Regions from separate parts of the Leucobacter iarius genome, predicted to be linked through region 2. Evidence: predicted binding sites of a transcription regulator. Region 2 holds the regulator's gene; the other holds the start of a gene.

Region 1 (4,414 bases), on a different contig from region 2:
GCAACGACATCGAGTTCGTGCGCGGCAACTTCCGCGTGCGCGGCGACACGGTCGAGATCATCCCCATGTACGAGGAGAACGCGATCCGCATCGAATTCTTCGGCGACGAAATCGAGGCGCTCTACTACCTGCACCCGCTCACGGGCGAGGTCATCCGCCAGGTCGACGCCGTGTCGGTGTTCCCGGGATCCCACTACGTCGCCAGCCGTCAGGTCATGAACCGCGCCATGGGCACCATCACCGAAGAACTCGACTGGCGCACCCGCGAGCTGAAGGAGCAGACGAAGCTCGTCGAGGAGCAGCGCCTGCGCATGCGCACCACCTTCGACCTCGAGATGATGGAGCAGATCGGATTCTGCTCGGGCATCGAGAACTACTCGCGTCACATCGACGGCCGGCAGCCCGGCGAGGCGCCGCACTGCCTGCTCGACTACTTCCCCGACGACTTCCTCGTCGTCATCGACGAGTCGCACGTCACGGTGCCGCAGATCGGCGCGATGTACGAGGGCGATGCCTCGCGCAAGCGGACCCTGGTCGAGCACGGCTTCCGCCTGCCGAGCGCGCTCGACAACCGGCCGCTCAAGTTCTCCGAGTTCCAGGAACGGGTCGGCCAGGTCGTCTACCTCTCGGCGACCCCCGGCAAGTACGAGATGGAACGCGCGGACGGCATCGTCGAGCAGATCATCCGCCCGACCGGGCTCATCGATCCGCGCATCGTCGTGAAGCCGAGCGAAGGCCAGATCGACGACCTGCTGGAGCAGGTCCGCATCCGCGCCGAGCGCGACGAGCGCGTGCTCGTCACCACCCTCACCAAGAAGATGGCCGAGCAGCTGACCACCTTCATGGAAGAGGCCGGCATCCGGGTCCGCTACCTGCACTCCGACGTCGACACCCTTCGACGCGTCGAGCTGCTCACCGAACTGCGCGCGGGCATCTTCGACGTGCTCGTCGGCATCAACCTGCTGCGCGAGGGCCTCGACCTGCCCGAGGTGTCGCTCGTCTCGATCCTCGATGCCGACAAGGAGGGCTTCCTCCGATCCTCGACCTCGCTCATCCAGACCATCGGCCGCGCCGCCCGAAACGTTTCGGGCGAGGTGCACATGTACGCCGACAAGATCACCCGCTCCATGCGCGAGGCCATCGACGAGACCGACCGCCGCCGCGAGAAGCAGCTCGCCTACAACGCCGAGCACGGCATCGACCCGACCCCGCTGCGCAAGAAGATCGGCGACATCACCGAGCTCCTCGCGCGCGAGGCGGCCGACACCGAGGACGTGCTCTCGCGCACCGGCGCCCACGCGCAGCGCAAGGCGGTCTCGCCGCAGCGGGCGAAGGGCAAGGCTGCGGCGCGGGCCGGAGCGATCGCGGGCGAGGGTGCGGCCCAGCTCGAGGAGCTCATCGCCGACCTCACCCAGCAGATGCTCACCGCCGCCGAGGAGCTCAAGTTCGAGCTCGCGGCGCGCCTCCGCGACGAGGTGTCCGAACTCAAGCGCGAACTGCGCAGCATGGACCAGGCCGGGCACCGCTAGAGCAGAGGCGCCGCCGTGTACCGCGAAGTCGAGCTCCCCGGGCTCGGAGTGCTCTGGCGCTCCGAGCGCTCGGTCGGCGTCGGTGCGCCCACGGTGATCCCCGCCGACGGCAGCGCCGACATCATCCTGCGGGACGACGAACTCGTGGTCGCCGGCCCATCGACGCGCTGGCTCCTCGGCAGAGGCAGCATCCACGGCGCAACGATCGGGCTCCGCTTCGCACCCGGACTCGCCGGCCGGGCGCTCGAACTCGATGCGTCCGAACTGCGCGACAGCCTGGTACCCGCAGCCGACGCGCTGGCGCCCGAGGTGCGACGTCGTGGCGAACGACTCCTGCGCGCACTCGGTGATTCCGTCAGAACCGCAGCGGGGGAGCGGCCCGGCACGGACCCGCGCATCGCGCTCCGCGCCCGCTCCGCGCAACCGTTCGAACTCGGCGCACTCGACTGGACCGCCGAGGCGCTCCGCATGGCCCGACGAGGTGCGACCGTCACCGAAGCGGCCGCGCGCCTCGGCTACTCCGAACGGCAGCTGCAGCGCCGTATGCTGCTGCACTTCGGCTACGGCTACACGGCGCTGCGCAGAGTGCTGCGCGCCGAACGCGCGCGCGGTCTGCTCGGTGCCGGGATCGCCGTCGAGGCCGCGGCGACCCGCACCGGCTACAGCGACCAGGCCCACCTCACGCGCGAGTTCGGCCGCATCGTCGGAACCACGCCGGCGCGATTCGTCGCGGCGAACGTCGGTGCGGCTCCGTCCCGGAACCGCACCGACGGGGGTCAGGCCGCGGGCTCGGCGGCGAGCGGCGCGTAGATGTCGATCGAGTTGCCGTCGGGATCGAGCACCGTCGAGTAGCGCTGCCCCCACGGGGCATCCCACGGAGCCATCGACGCCGCGGCGGGGAACCGGTCCACGATCTCGGCATAGACGCGATCCACCTCGGCCGGCGTGGCCGCGCTGAACGCGAAGCCGATCCGGTTCTCGCCGGTCGGCAGCTCGAAGTCCGGGCGGAACGACCGCACGGTCGAGACCGGGTCCCAGGCGAGCGTCATGCCGCCGGGCAGCACCGTCTCGACGTGGGGCGCATCGTCCTGCCCATCCGGGATGTCGAGGCCGAGCGTTCGGTAGAAACTGAGGGACGCCGGGAGGTCCGCCGTCACGATGCCGATGAAGTCGAATGCGAGTGTCATGCGCTCAGCCTATGAGCGTCGACCCGGTCCCGTCTTGAACGAATCGGACACGGGGCGGAAGCGCGGGGGCGCACGCTTCTGTTCGTACATGTATTCGAATATCTGGCTCGGATTCGATAAGATAGTCGGGTGACCTCGAAGCGCGAAACCACCCCAGTCCGCTCCAGCTCGGCCCATGCGCACATCAGTGTGCAGGGCGCGCGGGTGCACAACCTGCGCAACGTCGATCTGGCGATTCCCCGCGACTCGATGGTGGTCTTCACCGGCCTCTCGGGCAGCGGCAAGTCGAGCCTCGCATTCGACACGATCTTCGCCGAGGGCCAGCGCCGCTACGTCGAGAGCCTGAGCGCCTACGCCCGTCAGTTCCTCGGGCAGGTCGACCGCCCCGACGTCGATTTCATCGAGGGTCTGAGCCCCGCGGTCTCCATCGACCAGAAGTCGACCAACCGCAATCCGCGCTCGACCGTCGGCACCATCACCGAGATCTACGACTACATGCGTCTGCTCTGGGCGCGCGTCGGCGTGCCTCACTGCGCCGTGTGCGGTGAGCGCATCGCGTCGCAGACCGTGCAGCAGATCGCCGACACGCTCATGGAGCTGCCCGAGCGCACCCGCTACCAGGTGCTCGCGCCGATCGTCAGCAAGAAGAAGGGCGAATTCGTCGACCTCTTCCAGGACCTCGCGGCGGGCGGGTACTCCCGTGCGCTGGTCGATGGCGAGATGGTGCAGCTCTCCGACCCGCCGACCCTCAAGAAGCAGGTCAAGCACGACATCTCGGTCGTGATCGACCGCCTCGTGGCCAGCCCCGACGGGCTCGGTCGCCTCACCGACTCGCTCGAGACGGCGCTCAAGCTCGCGGACGGACTCGTCACCATCGACTACGTCGACCGCGAGGCGGGCGCCGCCGACCGCAGCCGCACGTTCAGCGAGAAGCTGAGCTGCCCCAACGGGCACCCCGTCTCCCTCACCGAGATCGAGCCCCGCACCTTCTCGTTCAACGCGCCCTTCGGCGCCTGCCCCACCTGCTCGGGGCTCGGCACCAGCATGTCGGTCGACGAGGACCTGGTGCTCGGCGATCCCGACCTGTCGATCGAGGAGGGCGTGATCGTCCCCTGGACCAGCCAGGGCAAGAGCCTCTACCAGTACTACGAGAAGCTGCTCATCGGGCTGGCCCGCGACCTGGGCTTCACGCTCGACACGCCCTGGCGCCTGCTGCCCGAAGAGGTGCGCGACGCCGTGCTCTACGGCAATAACTTCAAGGTCAACGTGCGCTGGAAGAACCGCTTCGGTCGCGAGGTGAAGTACAGCTCGGGCTTCGAAGGCGTCATCCCGTTCATCGAGCGCCAGTACGCCGAGGCGGAATCCGACAACCGCCGCGAACGCTGGGCCGAGTTCCTCCGCGAAGTGCCCTGCCACGCCTGCAACGGCCAGCGGCTCAAGCCCGAGGTCCTCGCGGTCACCATCGACGGCGAGTCCATCGCGAGCGTCGGCGACTACAGCCTGAGCGATGCGCAGCGCTTCTTCCAGCAGGTCGAGCTCACCGAGCGCGAGGCCAAGATCGCGGCCCAGGTGCTGCGGGAGATCCGGCTCCGCTTCGACTTCCTCATCGAGGTCGGGCTGGGGTACCTCACCCTCGCGCGCGCCGCGGGCACCCTGTCGGGCGGCGAAGCCCAGCGCATCCGCCTCGCGACCCAGATC
Region 2 (4,414 bases):
CGGCCATGGTCTGCGCCCACAAGCGCCCGGCCCGGTACGAGGAGCGCACGAGCGGGCCGGCGAGCACCCCGGCGAAGCCGATGGACTCGGCCTCCGCCTTGAGCTCGACGAACTCCTCGGGGCGCACCCAGCGGTCGATGGGGTGGTGCAGCTTCGACGGGCGCAGGTACTGCGTGAGCGTGAGGATGTCGCAGCCGGCGTCGAACAGCTCGTGCATCGCCGAGGTGATCTCGTGCCGCTCCTCTCCCATGCCGAGGATCAGGTTCGACTTCGTGATCATGCCCGCGTCGCGCGCCTGCGCGATCACGCCGAGCGATCGGTCGTAGCGGAAGCCCGGGCGGATCCGCTTGAAGATACGGGGCACGGTCTCCAGATTGTGCGCGAACACCTCCGGCGCCGCCTCGAACACCTGCTCCAGGTCCTCGGGACGACCGCCCAAGTCGTCGGCGAGCACCTCCACGCCCGAACCGGGGTTGAGCTCGTGGATCTGCCGGATCGTCTCGGCGTAGAGCCAGGCGCCGGTGTCGGGGAGATCGTCGCGGGTGACGCCCGTGATGGTCGCGTAGCGCAGCCCCATGGTGCGCACGGACTCGGCGACGCGTCTCGGCTCGTCGAGATCGAGCGGCAGCGGCTTGCCGGAGGTGATCATGCAGAAGTCGCAGCGGCGGGTGCAGATGGAGCCGCCGATGAGGAAGGTCGCCTCGCGGTCCTCCCAGCACTCGTAGATGTTCGGGCAGCCGGCCTCCTGGCAGACGGTGTGCAGTCCCTCGCGCTTCACCAGCGAGTGGACGTCGCGGAACTCCGGCCCCTGGCGGGCACGCGTCTTGATCCACTTTGGCTTGCGTTCGATCGGCGTCTCGGCGTTGCGCGCCTCGACGCGGAGGAGACGGCGTCCCTCGACGGCGGGCCCGGTCGCGGCGGCCGGACTCGCCGCGTGCCCGCCGCCGCACCCTCCGGCGGCGGCTCGGCTCGGCTGCTCGGCGGCCAGCACCTCCGAGAGCGGGGTGCCGATGTTGCGGGCGCTCACTCGGCGACCTCCGCGAAGACCGCGGCGAGCCGGGTCGCGAGCGACGGGGCGACCTGAGCGGGCAGGATCTCGGCGCCGACGAGCCGGCTGAGCGTGGTGACGCCGGCGTCGGTGATGCCGCACGGGATGAACGCGGCGAAGGGATCCAGCGAGTTGCTGCAGTTGATCGCGAGGCCGTGGGTGACGATCCCGCCGCTCGTGTGCAGGCCGATCTGCGCGAACTTGGCCGGGGCGACGGTGCCGGTATCCGCCCAGACGCCGGAGCGGCCCTCGACGCGGAATCCTCGCGCACCGAACTCCGCGGCGACGTCGATGATCGCCTGTTCGAGCTCGCGGACGAAGTCGACCACGCCGAGGCGTTCGCGGAGCCGGATCACCGGATACGCGACGAGCTGGCCGGGGCCGTGCCAGGTCACCTTGCCGCCGCGGTCGACGGGGACCACGGGGGTTCCGTCGTTCGGGAACTCCTCCGGGAGCGCTCGTCGTCCCGCGGTGTAGACCGGTTCGTGCTCCATCAGGAGCAGGGTGCCGCGGTCGCCGTCGTCGACGATGCGGGCGACGGCCTCCCGCTGCAGTGCGAGGCCGGTTTCGTAGGGGATCGGTGCGGAGAGGCCCGCTTCGTGCGTGCGGATGCGGGGGAGCGCGATCGTCTCGGACATGCCTCACAGAATAGATGGACTGAGTGTAAATAATCAAAATCGACGAAAGAAGCGCCGGAGCCCATCGCCCCGACGCGTCCTTCGGCGGTGCCGCTCCGTCGTCAGACCGAGCGGAAGACCGCCACGACCTTGCCGAGCACCTCGGCATGGTCGCCGAGGATCGGTTCGAACGCGCTGTTGCGCGGGAGCAGCCAGGTGTGACCGTCGCGGCGGCGGAACACCTTGACCGTGGCCTCGCCGTCGAGCATGGCGGCGACGATATCGCCGTTCTCGGCGTCGCGCTGCTGGCGGATCACGACGAAGTCGCCGTCGCAGATGGCCGCGTCGATCATCGAATCGCCCACGACCTTGAGCATGAAGAGCTGCCCGTCGCCGACGAGCTGCCGGGGGAGCGGGACGATCTCGTCGACCTGCTGGTCGGCGGTGATCGGAACGCCCGCCGCGATGCGCCCGACGAGAGGAACGTACGCGGCCTCCTCGACCTGCTGCTGCGGGGCGTCGCCGAGGGACTGCGAGGTCTGCGCGAGTTCGACCAGGATCTCGAGGGCCCGGGGGCGGTTCGGGTCGCGGCGGATGTAGCCGCCGAGTTCGAGCCGGGTGAGCTGGTGGGTGACGCTCGACAGCGAGGAGAGTCCGACGGCGTCGCCGATCTCGCGCATGCTCGGCGGGTACCCGCGGGACTCGACAGAGCGGGCGATGCACTCGAGGATCGCCTGCTGCTTCTCGGTGAGCGGCTTCGGAGGGCGGCTCGGGGTCGTCTCGCTCATCTGGGCCTTCTCTCCGGGTGGTGCTCGGGTGATCTGGGCGGTGCGCCCCGGTGCCGATCATGAATGTCGGTAGTCGGTGGTTCAGTGACTACCGGTGTTCGAAACCCTAGTTCGCGGTCCGGTTCCGCGGCAAACATACGTTCGAGTGTCGCCGAAAAATATCGGTCACAGATTCGAATCGAGGGTTGCGGGTTTCGAGTATCGAACGTATATTCGATACAGATGTTCGACCGTGGGTCGGCGTCGAAGTACGAGAGGAGCCGATCATGGGCGCACGAGAACTGAGTGCAACGATCGATCACCACACCGACGCGCAGGTCCCTGCCGCGAAGAGCCGCCTGCGTCTGACGCGCCGCGGCCGCCGCGTGTTCGGCGCTCTCGCGACGCTGGCGGTGTCGGCGCTCCTCGCCGGTGTTGCCGTGTTCGGTTCCGCGCAGGCGCAGGCGAACGTCGACGGGCGTCCCGCCGACTTCGGCTACGTCGTGGTGCAGCCCGGCGAATCCCTCTGGGCCGTGGCCACCCGTCTCGACGCCAAAGCGGATCCCCGCGACCTGATCGCGGAGATCGTGCAGCTCAACCAGCTCGACGGATCGGGCGTGCAGGCCGGGCAGCCGGTCGCGGTTCCGCTGCGCTACTCGCACGCCACCGGCGTCGTGCCCGCCTCCGAGGTCGGCATCGGCACCAACGCCGAGCTCGCCGCCGGGGCATAGCCCGCGAGCGCGGCGTAACTCGGGGGCGCGGGTGCAGGGGGCCCCGTAGACTGGATCAGTGACTTCTGAGCCCGCAACCGTGCCCACGACCTCGCCGTCCGCAATCGAGCTCGGCGATCTGCCGCTCCGCGACAACCTGGTCGGCAAGCATCCGTACGGCGCTCCGCAGGACCCCGTGCCGGTCAGCCTCAACGTCAACGAGAACACGCACCCGCTACCCGAGGCGGTCATCGCCGACATCATCACCGAACTGGAACGGGCGGTTCGCGGCGTCAATCGCTATCCCGATCGCGAGTTCATGAGCCTGCGCACCGCGCTCGCCGGCTACCTGGGGCACGGCCTCCGCGCCGAGCAGGTGTGGGCGGCGAACGGCTCCAACGAGGTGCTGCAGCAGCTGCTCCAGGCCTTCGGCGGTCCGGGGCGCAGCCTGCTGAGCTTCACTCCGACCTACTCCATGTACCCGCTGCTGGCGGACGGCACCGACACCCGCTGGATCCCGGTCCAGCGTCCCGCGGACTACGCGCTGACCCCCGACCTCGTCGTCGCGGCGATCCGCGAGCACCGGCCCACCGTCACGATCCTGTGCGGCCCCAACAACCCGACGGGCACCCCGCTCGAGCGCGCGGTGATCGTCGCCGCGTACGACGCGATCGCCGAGTACGGCGGGATCCTCGTGGTCGACGAGGCGTACCAGGAGTTCGACGCCGAGCACGAGACCGCCGTCGCCCTGCTGCCCGGCCGCCCCCTGCTCGTGGTCTCCCGCACCATGAGCAAGGCCTTCGCCTTCGCGGGCGTGCGGCTCGGCTACCTCGCCGCCGATGCCGCGGTGGTCGACGCGCTGCGACTCGTCCGGCTGCCCTACCACCTGTCCGCCCTGACCCAGGCGGCCGCGACCGCTGCGGTCTGGCACGCCGACGAGATGCTCGCCACCGTCGCCGATATCCGTGCCGAGCGGGATCGCCTGGAGGCCGCGCTCGTCGAGCTCGGTTACACCGTGCACCCCTCCGGGGCGAACTTCCTCCTCGTCGGCGGGTTCACCGATCCCGCGGCGACCTTCGAAGCGCTCCGCGCCGACGGGATCCTGATCCGCAACCTCGGCATCGAGGGGCACCTGCGCATCACCGCCGGCACGCACGCCGAGACCACGGCCGTCATCGAGGCCATCGCCGCGCTCGGCCCGGGCGGCGCCGGCGCGGACCCCGCCAAGTAGGATCGAGATCATGACCGCAGCCCCGCGTACCGCGCAGTTCG

Evidence for each region. Region 2 encodes LexA, which represses DNA repair genes until DNA is damaged. Its sites were predicted from a motif close to TCGAACANNTGTTCGA; they were not measured.
Region 1: the regulator LexA is predicted to act here: its motif matches at 2,799-2,814, upstream of uvrA (excinuclease ABC subunit UvrA).

What each region holds. Positions count from the first base shown of each region.
Region 1 covers NZ_BAAAOB010000002.1:210,607-215,020, reverse strand. Annotated here, with positions in the region: gene uvrB (excinuclease ABC subunit UvrB) at 1-1,529, shown strand, start outside; gene ABD169_RS10275 (helix-turn-helix domain-containing protein) at 1,545-2,339, shown strand; gene ABD169_RS10270 (VOC family protein) at 2,306-2,716, opposite strand; gene uvrA (excinuclease ABC subunit UvrA) at 2,846-4,414, shown strand, end outside.
Region 2 covers NZ_BAAAOB010000001.1:1,834,766-1,839,179, forward strand. Annotated here, with positions in the region: gene lipA (lipoyl synthase) at 1-988, opposite strand, end outside; gene lipB (lipoyl(octanoyl) transferase LipB) at 1,024-1,686, opposite strand; gene lexA (transcriptional repressor LexA) at 1,788-2,453, opposite strand; gene ABD169_RS08270 (LysM peptidoglycan-binding domain-containing protein) at 2,720-3,163, shown strand; gene ABD169_RS08275 (histidinol-phosphate transaminase) at 3,222-4,373, shown strand; gene hisB (imidazoleglycerol-phosphate dehydratase HisB) at 4,384-4,414, shown strand, end outside.